One region of the Aliamphritea ceti genome, then DNA from elsewhere that is predicted to be linked to it. Evidence: riboswitches for the same ligand, from Rfam matches in the RefSeq annotation. Region 1 holds a riboswitch; each other region holds the start of a gene.
The links. Region 1 has a riboswitch for cobalamin ahead of OCU49_RS13995 (ABC transporter ATP-binding protein). Riboswitches for the same ligand answer to the same signal wherever they lie in the genome.

Region 1 (6,690 bases):
ACAACCCTGATGATTTCATACCGGTAATGAAAGTCGATGATCTTTCGAAGCAGTTATGGCTTGCTGCCAGCCCGGAGACACCACTGGAAGTCGTACATGCCCTGCAGGCTGCATATATAAAACTGTCTGAGATAAACCTGTTAGATGATCTGATAAGTATATATACGCCAAACAGCCCGGTGATGCTGGAATATAGATTACAAAAACGGCTGAAAAACCAGTTCTGAATTCTCAGTACTCAGGTACGCAGCTAGCGACGCGCTAACAAATAGCAAAAATAACTGCCACCTACTGCTCCAGTGATGATGCCAATCGGCAATTCCTGCGGCGCCAGTAATATGCGTGCCACTATATCTACACCTAACATAAAGCCAGCGCCTGCCAGCGCACATAACGGCAGTAAAATACGGTTATCGCCACCCACAAAAGTGCGCATAATATGTGGCACAACTAAACCAACAAAACCAATCGTCCCGGTAAGAGACACGATAATACTTGTCACCAAAGTCGCCAGTAAGAGAACCGTTACTCGCACCCTGTTAACTGAGATGCCCAGAGCAGCCGCGCTCTCCTGCCCCATCATCAGTGCATTCAAATTACGCGCCTGCCAGATAAGTAGAATCAGCCCTGCAGAAATCACCGCCACCGGAATCGGTAACAAATCCCAACGCGCTCTCCCCAAGCCACCTAGCATCCAGAAGACTACTGCTTGCGCAGCCCGCTGATCACCCAGAAAAATAAGCGCATTCGTACCGGCCATGAGTAAAAAGGAAATCGCTACCCCGGCAAGCACCATACGATCAGGTCGCTGATTTTCAGGACGACGGATTAACAGCAATAACAGAAAGAAAGATAACAATCCGCCGGCAAAGCTAAATACTGGCATGGTGTAAGCACCAATCACTAAACCTATGTGGGAAATAACCAACACAGCACCCAGTGAAGCACCGGAAGAAACACCCAATAGAAAAGGATCAGTCAGTGGGTTACGGGTAGCGGCCTGCAAAGCAGCTCCGGCAACAGCTAAACCTGCACCAGCCAGCATCGCCAATATTACCCGTGGCACCCGTAGCTCATTAATAATGACAGCCTGAGAGCGGCGCCAGTCAGGCTCGATCATAGTGCCAAGCCAATCCGGACTAATGCCATGTAGCAGAATGCCCAGCACTTGTGCCGGGCTAATCTGGCTAACACCTATCATGATGCCAGCCAGCGAAAACACCAGGATAATCAGCAGCAGAACACTGCCAGTCAACCGTGGACTGTAGGTATGACTCAAAAGTTTAACGTCCGGTCAGATACATCTTCTCAGCCAGTTTCTCGACTGCCTGAACATTCAGTGGGCCCGGGGTAATTTCACCGTATTCAAGCGGCAAAAAGCGATCATTCTTCACAGCGTCCAGCGTAGAAAGTACCGGATGGCTCTTAATAAATTCCCATGAACCTTTCCAGCCGCCTTGCTGATAATCAACCAGAATAAAGAAATCAGGCTCAGCATCCATAACCGCTTCAATGCCTACTTTGCCCCAGCTGGTATCAATATTATCCATCACATTTTCACCACCAGCCGCACGGATCAGCGCAGTTGGCATGCCAAAACGGCCAGACGTGAAGATCTTGTCTTCACCGGAGTCATACAGGAATACTTTTACTGGCGGCTTCCCTTCAGTGTTATCAGCTACTGTCTGCAAGCGGGACTTCCAGCCATCAACCAGCGTTTCGGCTTTTTCCTTTACGCCAAACACAGCGCCAAGGCGCAGCACGTCTTTATACAGCAGATCCATAGAAGCATCCGGACCTGACTTAGTCAGATGCACACATGATTCCGTCAACTCGAGAACAGGTACACCTAATTCTCCCAGACTCTGCGGCGTCAGTTCACCGTCGGTGCGCATGCCGTAGTTCCAACCGGCAAAAAACAAATCTGGATCTGCACTAAGAACGTTTTCAGTGGTCGGGTTCTTTGGTGCTAATTCCGGAATATCACCGCGTTCACGATCATATTCAGGGGAGGTTTTATACCAACCGGTAATCCCGGTCAGGCCTGCAACGCTTTTCTGAATACCCAGTGCAAATGCCATCTGACTCATATTCTGATCATGAATCACTGCCCGCTGTGGTGCAGCATCAAAAGTAACTGTACGACCACAACTATCAACGGTAACAGGGAAATCAGATGCCTGACTAAGCGGCGCCAGACTGGCAAGGAGGACTGCTGAACTGAACATTAGAGCGCGCATGTGCTTGTTCCTTCTTCTTTTTTGTGCAAGAAAAAAAGGGGAGCGAGGTGGCATAAAACGACCACTGCTCCCAAGGGTTAGAGTAGGTATTGGCACTCACGGCAAAAACTTTTTCGAATAACTCTGGGGTCAGTACTGTTTGAGGGCTACCCTCTCCCACTAACCGCCCCTGCTGCATGACTAGCACCCGATCGCAATAACGCGCCGCCAGTGGGAAATCATGCAGAGACACTAAACTGCTGACCGGTAACTTTCGTAATAACTGCATCAGACTGAGCTGATGCTCAATGTCCAGATGATTACAGGGCTCATCGAGCACCAGTAACTGCGGTTGCTGCACCAGTGCCCGACAGATCATCACGCGCTTACGCTCACCGCCTGACAGCTCACTGATATCCCGATCCAGATAACGGCTTAAATGAAACTGCCTGACAGCATCATTAATCACCTGCTCTGCATCCGGATCATTACCGGTAAACCAGTGCTGGTGCGGCGTACGGCCTGTCGCAATCACCGAACGAACACTCAGCTGAAAATCAGCGGGCATTTCCTGCGTTACAGCAGCAACCTGCAGCGCCCGTTGCCGATCTGTAAGGTCACGGACATTCCGACCATTCAGACAGACAGATCCGGCATATTGGCGCAAAGCACCAAACAGGCAGCGCAGCAGAGTCGTTTTACCGGCACCGTTAGGCCCCAGCACTCCGACAACTTCGCCAGGACGCATACTGAAACTGACATCATCGAGCAGCAAACGCTGTTGATCGCCAGACACAGTCAAGTCCTTAACCTGCAGCAGATCAGCCACGGCTTTAACTACCGGTTATTCCGGAAGGATATTGTGTAATTTCGAATTGTCTTTGCCATGTGTAACCTATGTTCACACACGGACAAGCTTGCCCAGGAAAAAAAGCTAAAAAGCTTTTTGCCCAGAACCGCCCACCGCGATTGTATAAGGGTAATCAACAGGCTGGTTTCCGGGCTTAACAGTTGGCAGATGCCGGCGATCAACCCTTCCCAAGCATTTGCTCAGTGGTATTGCTGATCGCTAAACTGTAATTACCGTTGCGGGGGCAGCGCCGGAGTTACACCGGCTTCCCAATTATCAGCCGAACATAAAATGTTCGGCTGCACCTGTCGCGTACAGAATTAGTTGGCCAGCATATTATTTAGGAAATCAGAGAAACACAACCCCTGTTTACGGATATTTTTTCACCGGCCTGAACGGTCCTTTACACCGCCCTGCTTTAGACCAAAGCCTGATCCAGCGCTGACAATGCCGCAAACACTCATGCTTTAGGCGTGCACACATAGATAACAATAAGTTTCATTTGTCTTTGTATATCCAACTCTCTATCATCGCTCAATACAGTCGGGGAACCAGATTTCTGGTTGAGATTGCACACGTTTACTCACGCGTGTTGAACCCGTAGAACCTGATCCAGTTAATTGGCGTAGGAAATCTGTGAACATCGCTTACAGCTATTCTTCTCACTGCCCTGTTTTGGATCTATCCGTTGTTAACGCCAAACGCAGGAAAGCCCCATGTCGCAGTCACCCAACACCCCTATCGTCCTTAGCGTAGCTGGCTCAGACAGCGGCGGCGGTGCTGGTATTCAGGCAGACATCAAAGCAATTTCCGCAACCGGCAGTTATGCCTGCACAGTCATTACCGCACTGACAGCTCAAAACACCCGTGGTGTATCCGGCGTAATGGCTGTTCCCGGAGACTTCATTGAACAGCAGTTCGAAGCAATTTTCAGTGATATCCAAGTAGATGCCGTCAAAATCGGCATGCTTGGCGATTCAGCCACTATCAGCACTGTTGCTGCAGCTATCCGCAAATATAAGCCTGAATACGTGGTGTTAGATCCGGTGATGGTCGCGACCAGTGGCGATGTTTTACTTGCTGCTGAAGCAACTGACACCCTGATAAACGAACTGATACCACTTGCGGACGTTATCACGCCTAACTTGCCCGAAGCGCAGGCATTACTGGCAGCCCGCCCGGCTCTCAATACCACTGACATGAACGAGACCGAAGCACAGTGTAAGCAATTGCTAAGCTACGGCTGTCAATCAGTATTAATTAAAGGCGGTCATCAGGAAGCAGACACAAGTACTGACTTCTGGCTCGGCAGTGAAGGTTTACGCACCTACAGCAGTCAGCGTATAGACACTAAGAACACCCACGGCACAGGCTGTACGCTATCCGCCAGCATTGCGTCTTTTCTGGCACAGGGCTACCCAATGGCCGAAGCAATTCAACAAGCTAAAAACTATATTCAGGCAGCCATCGAACATGCCGACACCCTAAAAATTGGCGAAGGCTCTGGCCCGGTACACCACTTTTACCGTCAGGCTCTGTAATGACCGCCACTGAGATAAACATTCGTCAGCTTAGCCTGCAGTACGAGCATGCACCGACACCTGTTTTTAAAGATCTTGATCTGCGATTACCCGCAGGACAGTGGACTTGCCTGCTAGGCAGCAGTGGCTGTGGCAAAACCAGCCTGCTAAGAATGCTGGCGGGTCTGATTGAACCTCAACATCACAGCCATGGTAAAATTACCGATCAGCAAGGCCAGCCTCTGGATGGTCGAATCGCTTATATGGCCCAGCAGGATTTACTACTGCCATGGCTCAAAGTACGTGACAATGTTTGTCTGCAAGCCCGTCTTAGCAAGGGCAAACCTTCCGCTGAGGATTACGCCCGTGCAGATCAGCTATTAGTTCAGCTCGGTCTGGAAGACAGCCTTCATCTGTTACCTGATGCCCTGTCTGGCGGAATGCGCCAGCGAGTCGCACTGGCCCGCACTTTAATGCAGGACACTCCGGTTGTACTGATGGATGAACCCTTTAGCGCGCTGGATGCTGTGACCCGTCACCGTTTACAAGCCCTGGCATTTAAAGCCCTTGAAGGCCGTACGGTTCTACTTATTACTCACGACCCTCAGGAAGCCCTTCGGCTTGGTCAGCACGTTTGGTTGTTTCAGCAACGTCAGCTTAAGGCTGCCACGACACCCAATACTCCCGTTCCCAGATCTGTCGATGCGGAACTTGGTGAATACCAGCACCGCTTGTTAGCCGCGTTACAGGCTGCAGATGAGCAGTTCAGCATGGAGACGGCCGATGAATAAGCCAGTAACGCCGGCAGATACTAAAACGCCGGTTACACTCAGCCCCGATCTGCAGCGCAATAAGCACCGAAATTCGGGCCGTCGACAGATTCTGTTTCGCCTCACTGTTACCACTCTGGTTTTACTTGGCCTGTGGCAAGCAATCGTCGTTATCTTTGCCATGCCGCCGTTCATCCTGCCATCACCTTTTTTGGTATTCGATAAGCTCATCAGCAATCCTGAACTGCTCTGGGATCACAGTCTGATAACGCTGACTGAAATAGTCTTAGGTCTGTTTCTTGGTCTGTTTATGGGCATAGGGCTGGCCTTGCAGATGCTGCTTTTTAACCCGGTACGCCGCTGGTTATTACCCGTTCTGATTGCCAGTCAGGCAATTCCTGTTTTTGCCCTCGCACCTATTCTGATGCTCTGGTTTGGCTATGGTATGGCCTCAAAAGTAATCATGGCTGCACTGATTATCTTCTTTCCGGTAACTACTACCTGCTTTGACGGTCTGCGTCATACACCTACTGGCTATCTTGACCTGGCCACAACCATGCGCGCCAGCCGCTGGCGCCAGCTCTGGCATATTCGTCTACCAGCTGCCCTGCCTACTTTGGCATCAGGTATTCGGGTTGCCGTTGTAGTTGCGCCTATTGGAGCAGTTGTCGGTGAATGGGTAGGTTCTGCCGGAGGTTTGGGCTATCTGATGCTACAAGCTAACGCACGAATGCAGATTGCCGACATGTTCGCGGCACTGTTTATCCTCGCGATATTTTCCATCCTGCTGTACTACAGCACGGACCAGTTACTTAAAAAAGCCATTCCCTGGTATCGGGAAAAGCCACACAACATCTGAAATGAAACAACGGAAACCGTTATGAAAAAAATTCTCGCTTTTGCCTTGATTATGTTCAGCCAGCAAGCGCTGGCTGAAAAAGTCACTCTTATGCTGGACTGGTTTGTTAACCCGGACCACGGCCCAATTATCGTTGCTCAGCAGCAAGGTCTGTTTAAAGCACAGGGGCTGGATATCGAAATCACCGAACCTGCTGATCCAAGCACCCCGCCTAAGCTGGTTGCTGCCGGTAAATTCGATCTGGCGGTAACCTACCAGCCACAGCTTATCCGTGACGTGGTGGAAGACCTGCCTCTGAGCCGGGTATCTACGCTGATTGCTACCCCACTGAATACAGTGATGGTACTTAAAGACAACGGCTACAACACACTGGCTGACCTGAAAGGTAAGAAAATCGGCTACGCCTTCGACGGCGGCCTGGTTGATGCTACGGTCGGTACTATGCTGAGCAAAAACGGCATCAGCATCGACG
Region 2 (6,690 bases), 280 kb from region 1:
GCGACAGCACAACTGCGAAAGCAAACAGCACCGCCGCGGCAACTCTCGCCCGAGGATCGAGAATATCGATCACCGAGCTATGATGCTTCAGCTGCTGCCCTTTCCAGGACGTACCGCTATGTTCCAGATTTTGTGGCAAATCTGTCTCCTTGCCGTTTAATCAGACTGCCTGAGCAGCTTGCGCCTGCTTACGCTGACGCCACCACATTCCAATACCGCACAGTCCGAAGATGTAACCGATACCGCCAAGAACATCCTGTAAACCTGCTTTCTCCTGGAACGCACGTAACTCTTTACGCAGCGGTTTAACCTGTTTAGCAACGGCTTTCTCAATCATGCCCTGCATAGCAGCTTCGTCGTATTGCACAGCAGAACCTGTTGACGCCTTAGCGGCTGAAGCTGCTACAGCAGTATCACCACCGGCCAGAGATTCTGACAATTCTTCTGCAGGCAGCGTCATTTCCAAAACATGGCCACTTCCCATTTCCATCCGGAAGATATGATCAATCCGGGTGGTTGCTTCCATAGTAAAGAAGCCTTCATCATCGGTTTCTGTTTCCAGCAATACATTGCCAGCAGCATCTGTCACGATCACCTTAGTGCCGGCAGAGGCCATATCACCGTTTGAAAAACCCGCTTCACCTTCAATGGTGCTGCCAATCGCATATACACCACCCACAACATTGTGAGCACTGGCTGGCAAAGCAAACAGCATTGCCAGCAATACAAATAACTTACGCATTATCCCAATCCTCCGCGAGATGCAGAAATTCTGGTTTAACCTTACGAATCAGCAGCACAGCAGCGGCCGTTACAAAGCCTTCTACTAACATCACCGGAATATGTGCGATCAGCGTTGCTTTCGCAGCCAGCCAGAACGCTTCACCAGACAACGCCAGAGAGCCTGCTACCATCACGGTTGTGACTGCTACAGCCCCCGCACCTCCAATAGCTCCCCAAATAGCAGCTACTTTTGGAGAAGACGCGGCTATGCCATGTCGGCAAAGGAAGTACACCATGACCGCAGGCAAGGCGATGTTGACGGTATTGACCCCTAATACGAGGAAACCACCAAAGCCAAAGAAAACCGCCTGCAGAATCAACGCTACCAGCAATGCAGGGAACGCCGCCCAGCCCAGCGCCAAACCAATCAGACCGTTGAGGATCAAATGAACACTGGAAAAACCAATAGGCAAGTGAATATAAGAAGCAATAAAGAATGCGGCGGACAAAACACCTACCTGAGGCAGGTGCTCATAGTCCATTTTCTTCAGACCGTATGCTACACCGGCAATCGCAAGTAATGCTCCGCCGGCCAGAACCGGTTCGGAAAGCGCGCCATCTACTATATGCATAGCTGTTCCTGAAACTGTAAAACCGGTAGATCTTTAACAGAACTGCCGGCTTCAGTGATTATTTAATATCGTGAGCCTGAACCCAGATAACCGCGTCCTGAGACAACTCTTTACCTTTGTATTCAGTATCTGAACCTACTCCCAGAGCAGCAAAGCCCCAGTGGCCAGACTTTGGAATACCGAATGTAAAGGTACCGTTGGCATCCGCAAAAATCGTCATAGTGACAAATGCATCAGCTGGCGGTGTCATTTCTGCATGATCAGAGAAACGATTATTTTTCACATCCGGCTCGTAGTTCATGTATTCAACTTCGATTTCAGCGAAAGGAACTGGCTCGCCATTGCTTTTAACAACACCGGTAAAGGTACCGCCAGCATAAATAGCGTACGGTTTAGTCAAAGGCACGATCTCTGCTTTAAGACCCAGCTCTTCGTTCCAGTCAGTTGGCAAGCCGCCAACATTGATGATGTTCTTAGTAACCTGCTGAATGTAAATATCTTCTTCAGCTTCGTAGTAAGGCTCTGGGGTCATCACGAAAACATTATCGCCCAGTCCACGAAAGCGTACCTTTGCTTCGTACGCAGGGCCTGTATCTACAGCACTGGTCCACTCAATTGGTACCAGTTTATCCATCAGGTCAGTTTTTTTACCCTTACGGACAGAATAGAATTCTAAAGGCTCACCCATCTTCATCACGTGGCCGCTGGCAGCAGGATGAGTAAATGGCATCTTCAAGACCACCTCACCACCCTTTTCACGCAAAGAGTCATGGGCATAAACCAACTGAAAATGTGCCTGAGCCGTACCGGCTACCAGGGAAGAACCTAACACTAAAGCTGCAGATAACTGCTTGAAATTGAACACGTTTGAATTGCTCCGTCTGAATAAATAAACAGCCAGAGTTGGGAGGAATCAGCACAGCAGATGTGGGAAGAAACATCGCTAAGCCTCGGTGAAGCCCTCCGCAACACCTAGTTATAACAAGTTACCAAGTCGGTATCCGGACTCATCGACGGATTTTCATCCCCTGTTTCGCCTTCCCACTAATTTTGATTCACGGGAATCATTTGCTCGCGGTGGCCAATGAAACAGTTTTATCGATTTACCGTTGCGGGGGCAGTGTTGGGATTGCCAGAACTGGCGCTGCATAATTTGGCAATTACAACAGCAGCAACCGAAATCTAAACTCACCAACTTCCCGGGCAATGCATTTTTTAATGCTTTGCCCTGCGTGTTTGCACACGCAACTCAGTAACGAAAACGCACAATACCTGCACCGCTCAAAGATTGTCAATCAGCGCCGGATAAATGTCGCAATTTAATAAAATAAGGTCTTAAGAAGGGCAATAACAGCCGCCAAACGACGGCTGTTCAGAGTAAACAAAAAATCAATCTCAGGTTACAAACTGGCCGACTGCCAGCTTCAGCTGCTGGGCCTGAGCCGCCACCTCGTCACTGGCAACTACATTTAACTGCGTCTGGGCACTTGCATCATCAATAATCAGCCGGATTTTATCTACATTCTGATTAATCTCACCTGCCACAGTCGCTTGCTCTTCTGTAGCAGCTGCAACCTGAGCTGTCATATCCACAATGGTCGCGGCATCTGATGTAATCGCATCCAGCATATTAATACTCTCTCCCGCCCTTTCAGCACTCTGCTGACTGCGGCTAAGGCTCACCGCCATCAATTCGGTAGCTCTGCTAGTACGGACCTGCAATTGAGTAATCATACCTTCAATTTCACTGGCCGAAGCCTGAGTACGCTCCGCCAGCGACCTCACTTCATCAGCAACCACTGCAAACCCTCTGCCCTGCTCACCGGCTCTGGCCGCTTCGATAGAAGCATTTAAAGCCAACAAATTAGTTTGCTCTGCAATGGATTTAATGACCCCTAATACTGAACCAATTTCTTCGCTATCTTTTTTCAGCGTCTGCACCTCACTATCAGTCTCGCTAGCCTGCTCAGCAAGGCTCTGGATGCTGTCGATTAACTCATGATTACTGGCTTTACTTTGTTCGGCCTGACTCAGGGAGTTTTGTGCGGTTGAAGAGGTCTGTTCAGTATTGCCGGCAATTTCTGCCATAGCCGCTTCCATCTCGTGGACTGCACTGGCAATTTGCACAACTTCATCCTGTTCATTCTGTAAATCAGAGGCCGCCCGGTTAGCACTGCTGGCCAACTGTTCCGAAGACGACTGCAAATGCCCAATTGCTTTTACCACATCACCAATTAACGTCTGGAAGATAGCCATCATGGCATTAAAGTCGCTTCCCATTTTACCCAGCTCATCGCGATTGCCACCTTCATATCGCAATGTCATATCCTTGCTGGCACTGACTTTTTGCATACAGGTCGCCAACGCAGAAATTGGTAACAGAATACTGCGGGAAATGAGTGTAACCGCTACCCCTACGATAAGAGCTACAGCGATCATAATACCTACGGCTAAAAACTGTACCCGGGATACTTCAGCAGCAACATGCGCCTGCAGACCGACATTAATCTGATCAAGTGTGGTTTGAGTATCCTGAGCCTGCTGCTGCATAACCCCTCGCAAACCGGATTCGGCCGTTAGCCCTAATTCTTTACGGGCCTGAACAAGCGCAATAAACTGACGCTTATAATCATCCAGTAAGTCCACTGTCACTTTGCGCTGCGCCTGACTAAAATCCACTTGTCGCAAAACAGCAATTGCCTTATCAAAGTTGCCGGTAAATTTCGTCAGATATTTTTCATTTGAGCGGATAATAAAATCTTTCTCATTTCTGCGTAGCTGCAAAATTCGTACATAAAGCGCATCACTGTTAATCGCGACAACATTTTTTTCCGCTGCATGAACCGCTCCCCGCAAACCACCCCGCAAGCCTTCTTTTTCATTCAAACCAATAGTTTTTAACAGACCCGCAACTTTTACAAAGCTGTCACCATATTCACCAAAATGCTTTCCCAGTACTTGCAACGAACTTTGGGCATCTGCATCAAGCTGCGTCATCGCCTCGGACAAATGGCCGTTAAAACGTGATTTAGCCTCAATAAAACCCGTTTCTGAAGCGCCTTGCAATGTCGTCACGAACGCCAGCTCATGCTGCCCCATTGCCAGCTGATCCTGCTTCAGCTTCCCCACCAGAGATTCGCTTTCGCGAAGTTCATTTAATGTGCCCAGGGAATACATCAGCAAGCCAAATAGCGCCGCCACAGAAAACAGCACAATACCCAGCAGTAAAATAAGTTTGTTTTTGATGGTCATGCAACACTCCACATCAAGACATTTGGTCTCCTGACCGCCCTCACTGACAATCAGATCCAGACTTGATCTGGTGCGCTCAGAGACTCCTGCAAACATCAGTCACCAGCTTAATCACCAATCGGCCAGACAACGCCCTTGACCAAAATCCTTTACCAAGTTTTAGAAAACTAGCTGTCGCACGAAAATTCTCCAGTAAAGTTTGCCCAGTTTGGGGATTATCTATAGTCAAATGTCAGTTGCGTATACTGCAAAAACCATTGCACAAAAATCACTCCGGTGTAGACTTGCCCGCTGCAATTCAGAGAGGTTGGTTATGCGTTCCGTTTACAGTGTCAAAGAGATGTTTTACACCCTGCAGGGCGAAGGTGCTCAGGCGGGCCGGCCGGCGGTATTTTGTCGGTTCACCGGCTGCAACCTGTGGTCTGGCCGGGAACAGGATCGTGCGAAAGCGATCTGCGATTTCTGTGATACTGATTTCGTCGGCACTGACGGACAAAACGGTGATAAATTTCGCAGCCCTGAAGCACTGGCAAAAAGAGTTCGCAGCTTCTGGCCACTCAACAATGAAGGTACACCTTATGTTGTCTGCACCGGTGGCGAACCTTTATTACAGCTGGATGAAGCACTTATTGCTGCCTTTAAAGCAGAAGGTCTGGAAATTGCGCTGGAAACCAATGGAACATTACCTGTTCCGGATGGTGTGGACTGGATATGTGTCAGCCCAAAAGGCGTCTCTGAGATTGTGCAAACCACTGGCCATGAACTAAAACTGGTCTACCCACAAAGCCAGGCATTACCTGAACGCTTTGCCGACCTCAGGTTCGATAACTATTACTTACAACCACTGGATGATGCTTTGCAGACAGCCAACACTAAAGCAGCTGTTGAATACTGCATGGCGCACCCTAAGTGGAAACTCAGCCTGCAGACCCATAAATTTATCGGTATTGACTAAAATAAGCCGTCAGTTTCACCATATTTCAGATTTTTTTCAAAAAAATTGAAATTTTTTTCGTCTCTTCAGGTCTACTTTGCTGATAAAGAATACCGAGTATTTTCAAATTCTTGGCTAACACTTCTATAACCTGCATGAAGTATGATATGCAGGTTGTACATTTTTTTTGCGAAAAAATGCAAAAAAATTCAAATCGCACTGAACTTATTGCGCAACCCCTTCTCTAAATCTGTACATCAACGTTCGAGCAAGACCCCTTTTGTAGTAAAAGTAGTTTCTTCCCAGAGCTTCCCCTCTCTGGGAAGAAGCTACTCCCCTTTTCTTCTAAACGCTTTTTCTACCGTATTTCTAAGTCGCTTTTTGTAAACCAGTGCCTATCTTTTGAACCGCCTTAAAACACGCCCGTCGAATGCACCTTTAAAGCCTTAGTACTAATTTTTAAACCGCATATTTAAAGCCTCTGTAAGCAACTAACATTCTTTGCTATCCTAGCCGGCCTGTTTATTTGCGCTGTTTCAGGCGTAATCAACCTTCTGAATAGTGAATCAAGATGAGTAAGTACTGGAGCCCGGCAATTAATTCGCTCACCCCTTATGTCCCTGGTGAGCAGCCAAAGCAAAATGGTTTGATTAAACTCAACACCAATGAAAATCCGTATCCGCCATCACCTCATGCCATCGCTGCTCTGAATGATTACCCTAAAGAGCGCTTAAAGCTGTACTGTGATCCTGAAGCCACATTGCTTAAAAATGCACTGAAAGACTATTTCAGTCTGGATTATAAAAATGTCTTTGTCGGTAATGGTTCAGATGAAGTACTGGCTCTGGCATTCATGGCGTTCTTCCGTCAGGAGCACCCTATCCTTCTGCCAGAAACCACATACAGTTTTTACGATGTTTACTGCAACCTGTATGACATTGCATATACTCAGCTGCCATTAGATACATCTTTCAACATTGATCTGAGCACATATCAGCAGCCAAATGGCGGTATTATTTTTGCCAACCCGAATGCACCTACTGGCCGGGTATTACCTCTGGAACAGATTGAAGCATTGCTTAAGGTAAATACCGAGTCTCTGGTAATAGTTGACGAAGCCTATATCGATTTCGGCGGTGAATCAGCGGT
Region 3 (6,690 bases), 1.4 Mb from region 1:
GCTTATGCGGTATTCCCACGTAAGGTCGGCGTATTAGATATTCTTGCTCAAAGTCTGGAGATTCAGGTTGGGCGACGTAATTTGTTGAATAACCGTAGTGCGCAAAAGGTACGTCTGGAGATGGGAGCTGAAACTGTTAAGGTCAAAGCCCGTCCGGCGGGCTTCACGCAGGCAGACTGGCTGGTAGCGAATAAGCTGGATCTTTCCGAAGGTTGGAGTCAGCTACCGGAGCAGATTCGTTTAGGAGAGTCCCTTACCCGAACCATTACTCTGGCAACTGTAGGTGCTGCGCCTGAGCAGTTACCAACCCTGGAACTGGCGGATATTACCGGGGTGAATATTTATTCTGAGCCGCTGCAAAATACCGAAGATAATACATCCCGCGGGGTGATCCACGCCCGGCAACGTAGCCTTGCCATAGTACCTGTTCAGGAAGGACAGATTGAAATACCTGAACTGGTCGTTAAGTGGTGGAACAGTACTGAAAACCGTGAAGAGCTGGCGCGATTACCTGCCCGCAGTATAGAAGTATTACCTGCGCTTGCGGGCAGCGCTTCGGCCACGCCGGCTGCGACTGTTCAACCAACTGCTCCGCTACAAAATAATGTGGCTCAGCAACAGAACGAAGTACAAATTGTTTATCAGCAGTCACCATTGGCTGCATGGTTAATTTGGGCAAACCTTGCCTGGGCATTGTTGCTGGTTGTATTGGCAATACTCTTGATTAAACAACGTCAGCAGATTCGACGTTTGTTAGCAGCTACTGCCACTGATTCAAAATCGGATCACAAACTCCGTGCAGCAATTAAAGATTCTTTTTCTACTGTGCAGCAAGCGCTTGCCGGGCAGGAATTGGTTGCAGTTCACCGGGCGGTAAAGCATTGGGGTGATGGCTGTTATCGTCAGGGACAATTGCCGGTTGGCGGTATTACCGGGCTTAAATCTGTTGCTGATGGTGAGCTAAAAGAACAGTTGAGATTATTAGAGCGGGTGTTGTTCGCTGCGTCGGAAACCCAGATGCCAGATCTGAATAAACTAGGCAGTGGTTTGACGCTGTTAAATAAACAGCTTTCAGCCCGACAGTCTGAGGCATCTTCTGACACTGGCCTGGCGTCATTCTATCCGGGTTAAGCAGGAGCATGCTGCTTTGTTAAGCCCGGATGATGTCATTGTCCGGGCTTGTTCATCTGCGGTTTTTTCCCTGCTATATGTTGATCCCTGTCTAAACTCTTAACGATTTCACTTGTTTGTTATCTGCAGTCTTTATATAAATGTTTTTTAGAATAGCTTTCTTTAATGGTTTAGCAGAGACATTCAGTTAGAGAAGTTTTACAACCAAAAAATCCACATACAGGTGCCGCTGATGCTTTAAATAGCGTCAGAGGAGAATCGGGAAACTGGTGAGAATCCAGTACGTGCCCAGCGCTGTAAAGGGGATTCTGTAAACAGGTTACGACCAGCCACTGAGTATTCTCGGGAAGGTGTTTACAGAAGTTGATCCTGAGTCAGAAGACCGGCCTGTAAGTATCAGAAAAGTGTTTGGACAGGCACTTACCGCCACCATATTAAGGGGAATACCTATGGGGCACTTACCAATCGATTTTCCGCATCAGGAAAATATCAGCTTTAACCCGGAAGAAATTCACGGCCTGTATAAAACCATTTTTAACCGTCGCGATGTGCGTGGACAATTCCGTCCCGACAGCATTCCCGACGATGTACTGAGCAGGGTTTTGTATGCGGCTCATCATGCGCCTTCGGTTGGCTTTATGCAGCCCTGGGATTTCATGGTGATTCGTGATGCCGGGGTACGTCAGCGTGTCAGAGGTTTGTTTGATCAGGCACATGATGAAGCCGCCGAAATGTTCACCGAAGACAAACAGGACACTTATAAATCTCTGAAACTCGAGGGTATTCTTGAGTCACCTTTGAATATCTGTATCACCTGTGACCGCAAGCGAACCGGACCGACGGTTATCGGGCGCACGCACATGAAGGTGATGGATCTCTATAGCAGTGTATGTGCCGTGCAAAACCTGTGGTTGGCAGCCCGGGCAGAAGGGCTTGGTGTCGGCTGGGTGAGTATTATGGAGCAGGAAAAACTCCAGCAAGTATTGGGTATTCCTCAGGATATAGTGCCTGTTGCATATCTGTGCATCGGCTATGTGGATCACTTTTATGACAGACCTGAACTGGAGTCAGCCGGATGGTTGCCTCGTCAACCGCTGCAGGATCTTATTCATTTTGATCAGTGGGAAAACCGTTGTTCAGAGGAACAGGATTCCCTGATGGGCGCGATAGCAGCACATGCGGGTTTTCCTTCTGAATGTGTCTGAAGGTTTGATGGCTAAAGAGACTGAATAGCAGAAGGTCAGAGAAGCGATGTTGAGTCTGTGTTCTGTCAGGCTACAGTCTGATCGGAAATGACACGGTTTCGACCCTGACGTTTAGCCGTTAACAGCGCTTTATCTGCCGCATCGAATAAGTCTTCCGGAGACTGTCCCCGGAATTCGGCAACACCGATACTGATGGTAAGCTTTTCACTGTCAAAGTCAGTGTTGGCGACAGTCTCCCGATATTCTTCAGCCAGTTTAGCGGCGCCCTGTAATTCGGTGCCTGGCAGTAGTACTACAAATTCTTCACCGCCATAGCGGGCACAGAAATCCTGACTACGTGCACGTTGTTGCAGCAAACTGGCAACCTGCGTCAGTACTGTGTCGCCAAAGCTATGGCCACAGTTATCGTTAAGTGTTTTGAAGTGATCAATATCAATTACCAGCAGGCTAAGCGCTGTGTTGTTCTTGTTTGCCAATAAGGTATTTCGGGTGAGGGCGGTATTGAACGCCCGGCGGTTATTCAGCCCGGTGAGTTCATCGGTAATGGTCAGGCGACGTAACTCATGGTTTGCGCCATCCAGCCGACGCTTAGACTCGCTCAGTTGTCGTTCCCGCATTTCCAGTACTTTAAGCGACTTGCGTAGCCGTAATAACTGCATAACCTGATTCCCCAGTGCAGTGAGGGCTTCAGTCTGCTGCTCCGACATACTTTGCGGTTGGGTATCTACCGCACACAAAGTGCCTAGTACCATACCGTCATCATCAATCAGTGGGACGCCGGCATAAAAGCGCACGAAAGGCGGATTGATGACCATACCTATATCTTTTACCCGTGGGTCTTTTTGTGTATCGGTAACGATAAAAGGCTCAGTGCCCATGACGGTTTGCGAGCAAATCGCAAAGCCGCGGGGGACTTCAACCGGGGCAATGTTATGTTTGGCTTTGTGCCATTTTCGTTCGGCATCGACGAAGGCTACCATGGCTTTATCTACACCGCAGACAAAGGCTGCCAGTTTGGCTATATCGTCGTAGGCCTGTTCAGGGAGAGAGTCGAGAATATCGTAATCTTCCAGTGCCAGCAGGCGCTGTGATTCGTTATCCGGAAGCGGGAAGGGGTATGTCATCGGCTTACCTGTACCTCTGAATGTATCCATCCAGTGGAACGTCATTCTATTTCTTTTGATTCTTTAGCCAGACTGTTGTGCTGGCAGATCTATATCAACGCATACATATGTAATATCTATGAAAATAGAACGTTAATACAGGGTTTACTGCTTTGTGCTACCCATAAAGGGTATGTACCCCTTCTGGCGGAGGGGAGTAGTATGAATTCTATCTCGTTTATTTTTCGGTTATCCGGACATCGATTTTCAAGGGCAATGAACATGAGTAAGTCTGTTAAAAAGCCGGCGTTTGACTGGCAGGATCCGTTATCTATTGAAGCGCAACTGAGCGAAGAAGAACGCATGGTACGCGACACTGCCAGAGAATATTGCCAGGAGCGATTGCTGCCGCGGGTAACCGAAGCAAACCGTCATGAAATTTTTCATACTGAAATCATGCCCGAACTGGGTGAACTGGGCTTACTGGGTGCAACTTTGCCGGAACAGTATGGCGGCGCTGAAGTGAATTATGTGTGTTACGGACTGGTTGCCCGGGAAGTTGAAAGAGTCGATAGCGGCTACCGCTCCGCGATGAGCGTGCAGTCATCACTGGTCATGCATCCTATTTATAGCTACGGCACCGAAGAGCAGCGTATGAAATACCTGCCAAAACTGGCCAGTGGTGAATGGATTGGCTGTTTTGGTCTGACTGAGCCGGATGTCGGTTCTGATCCGAATAATATGAAAACCCGTGCAGTAAAGGTTGATGGTGGTTATCAGCTGAAGGGCGCGAAAATGTGGATTACTAATTCACCGGTAGCGGATGTGTTTGTTGTCTGGGCGAAGCTGGATGGCGAAGTACGTGGTTTTATTCTTGAAAAAGGTATGCAAGGCCTGAGTGCGCCGAAGATCGAAGGTAAATTTTCTCTGCGGGCATCGGTGACCGGTGAAATCGTTATGGATGATGTTTTTGTACCTGAAGAGAATATGTTTCCGGATGTTAAAGGTCTGGCAGGTCCGTTTGGTTGTCTGAACAAAGCCCGTTTTGGCATTGCCTGGGGTGCGTTAGGCGCTGCTGAATTCTGCTGGCACAGTGCGTTGCAGTATACGCTTGACCGGATCCAGTTTGGTCGCCCACTGGCGGCTAACCAGCTGATTCAGAAGAAACTGGCAGACATGCAGACAGAAATTACTCTGGGTTTGCAGGCTTGTCTGCAAATGGGTCGTCTGATGGATCAGGATGCCTGCCCGGTTGAACTGATCTCTCTGTTAAAGCGGAATAACTGCGGTAAATCGCTGGATATCGCACGTATGTCGCGGGACATGCACGGTGGCAACGGTATCTCCGATGAGTTCGGTGTTATCCGTCATGTGATGAATCTGGAAGCGGTAAATACGTACGAAGGTACGCACGACGTTCACGCACTGATTCTTGGCCGGGCACAGACTGGCATTCAGGCATTCTTCTAAGTGTGACAGGAGGTTATTCCGATGGGCGCACTTTCACATATCCGGGTACTGGATCTTAGCCGTATTCTGGCGGGTCCCTGGGCGGGGCAGACACTGGCGGATTATGGTGCTGAAGTAATTAAAGTTGAGCGTCCTGAAAGTGGTGATGACACTCGTCGCTGGGGACCTCCTTTTGTAAAAGATGCTGAAGGTAACCCGGGTGATGCTGCCTATTATCACAGTGCTAACCGGGGCAAAAAATCAGTCGCCATTGATATCACCACAGAAGATGGCCAGGCGCTGGTACGCAAACTGGCCGCGGAAGTGGATGTGATTATCGAGAATTACAAAGTGGGTGGCTTGAGCAAATACGGCTTGGACTATGACAGTCTGAAAGCGGTTAACCCGCGACTGGTATATTGCTCGATTACCGGTTTTGGTCAGGACGGTCCTTACAAACATCGTGCCGGTTACGACTTCATGATTCAGGCAATGGGAGGCCTGATGAGCATCACCGGTGAGCCTGAAGGTCAGCCTGTGAAGGTTGGCGTAGCGCTGGCGGATGTTATGACCGGCTTATATGCAGTCACCGCTATTCAGGCTGCGTTATTGCACCGGGAACAGTCAGGTGAAGGTCAGCATATTGATATGTCCTTACTGGACGTTCAGGTGGCTGCTTTGGCGAATCAGGCAATGAATTTTCTGGTCGCAGAAGAGGCCCCGCCAAGGCTGGGGAATGCGCATCCGAATATAGTGCCTTACGAAGCCTTTGCGACAGCAGATGGCCATATCATTCTGGCGGTTGGTAATGACAAACAGTTCCGGGCGTTTTGTGAACTGGCTGGTGCAGCTGATCTTGCCGAGAATCCTGCGTTTGCCACTAACCCGCAGCGGGTAGCGAACCGTACCGATCTGATTCCGTTAATCAAACATCTGATGCAGCAACATAGCAGTGACTGGTGGCTAACTCAGTTGGAAGGTTGCGGCGTACCTTGCGGGCCGATTAATACACTGGATCAGGTATTTACTGATCCGCAGGTGCAACACCGCAAAATGCAGCTGAACTTACAACACCCGGAGATAGGTACTGTGCCTGGTGTGGCGAATCCGGTTAAGTTTTCCGGAACACCTGTTGAATATGGATCGGCATCACCTTTGCTGGGCGAGCACAGTAATGAAGTGCTGGAAGGGCTGGGGCTGGATGCTGCAGAGATCGTTAAGTTACGTCAGGACCGGGTTATCAGTTAACGCTGCTACCGGGTAATGAATATTAAAAACCGCCCGCTGGCGGTTTTTTTATACCCATAGATTTATGGCTATAGATTTAAAAATAGAGATTTATAAATACAGATTTATACATAGAAGCCTTTGCATGAGGCGCGGGATCACACTAGTGATGTGCACGTGCAAAGACCACACATAGAATTCAGGAGACAACATGTTGAATTTACAGGATGCGGATCTGTTCCGTCAGCAAGCATATATTAATGGTCAGTGGCTGGATGCGGATGAGGCGAAAATTAACACTGTGGTGAATCCGGCCAATGGTGAGCAGCTGGCAACTGTTCCTGATATGGGCGCTGCAGAAACTCAGCGGGCGATTGAGGCTGCAAATTGTGCCTTGCCTTTGTGGAAAGCAAAAACCGCTAAAGAGCGGGCCGTCATTCTGCGTAAGTGGTACGAACTGATTGTTGCTGCAAAGGATGATCTGGCATTACTAATGACTGCTGAACAGGGCAAGCCACTGGCAGAAACCGGTGGTGAGGTCATGTACGGCGCATCATTCATTGAGTGGTTTGCAG

Region 2: linked by a shared signal. The riboswitch ahead of OCU49_RS15310 (DUF4198 domain-containing protein) and the one ahead of OCU49_RS13995 (ABC transporter ATP-binding protein) in region 1 are both predicted to bind cobalamin.
Region 3: linked by a shared signal. The riboswitch ahead of bluB (5,6-dimethylbenzimidazole synthase) and the one ahead of OCU49_RS13995 (ABC transporter ATP-binding protein) in region 1 are both predicted to bind cobalamin.

What each region holds. Positions count from the first base shown of each region.
Region 1 covers NZ_AP025282.1:3,044,121-3,050,810, forward strand. Annotated here, with positions in the region: gene OCU49_RS13980 (substrate-binding periplasmic protein) at 1-227, shown strand, start outside; gene OCU49_RS13985 (FecCD family ABC transporter permease) at 251-1,279, opposite strand; gene OCU49_RS13990 (ABC transporter substrate-binding protein) at 1,284-2,240, opposite strand; gene OCU49_RS13995 (ABC transporter ATP-binding protein) at 2,185-3,015, opposite strand; cobalamin riboswitch at 3,192-3,393, opposite strand; TPP riboswitch at 3,604-3,719, shown strand; gene thiD (bifunctional hydroxymethylpyrimidine kinase/phosphomethylpyrimidine kinase) at 3,786-4,610, shown strand; gene OCU49_RS14005 (ABC transporter ATP-binding protein) at 4,610-5,380, shown strand; gene OCU49_RS14010 (ABC transporter permease) at 5,373-6,218, shown strand; gene OCU49_RS14015 (ABC transporter substrate-binding protein) at 6,240-6,690, shown strand, end outside.
Region 2 covers NZ_AP025282.1:3,322,715-3,329,404, forward strand. Annotated here, with positions in the region: gene cbiQ (cobalt ECF transporter T component CbiQ) at 1-139, opposite strand, end outside; gene OCU49_RS15300 (NikL family nickel/cobalt ECF transporter subunit) at 161-742, opposite strand; gene cbiM (cobalt transporter CbiM) at 735-1,355, opposite strand; gene OCU49_RS15310 (DUF4198 domain-containing protein) at 1,414-2,220, opposite strand; cobalamin riboswitch at 2,331-2,623, opposite strand; gene OCU49_RS15315 (methyl-accepting chemotaxis protein) at 2,751-4,607, opposite strand; gene queE (7-carboxy-7-deazaguanine synthase) at 4,921-5,562, shown strand; gene hisC (histidinol-phosphate transaminase) at 6,113-6,690, shown strand, end outside.
Region 3 covers NZ_AP025282.1:1,643,277-1,649,966, forward strand. Annotated here, with positions in the region: gene OCU49_RS07500 (BatD family protein) at 1-1,131, shown strand, start outside; cobalamin riboswitch at 1,336-1,536, shown strand; gene bluB (5,6-dimethylbenzimidazole synthase) at 1,581-2,336, shown strand; gene OCU49_RS07510 (sensor domain-containing diguanylate cyclase) at 2,402-3,505, opposite strand; gene OCU49_RS07515 (acyl-CoA dehydrogenase) at 3,722-4,909, shown strand; gene OCU49_RS07520 (CaiB/BaiF CoA transferase family protein) at 4,931-6,136, shown strand; gene OCU49_RS07525 (NAD-dependent succinate-semialdehyde dehydrogenase) at 6,327-6,690, shown strand, end outside.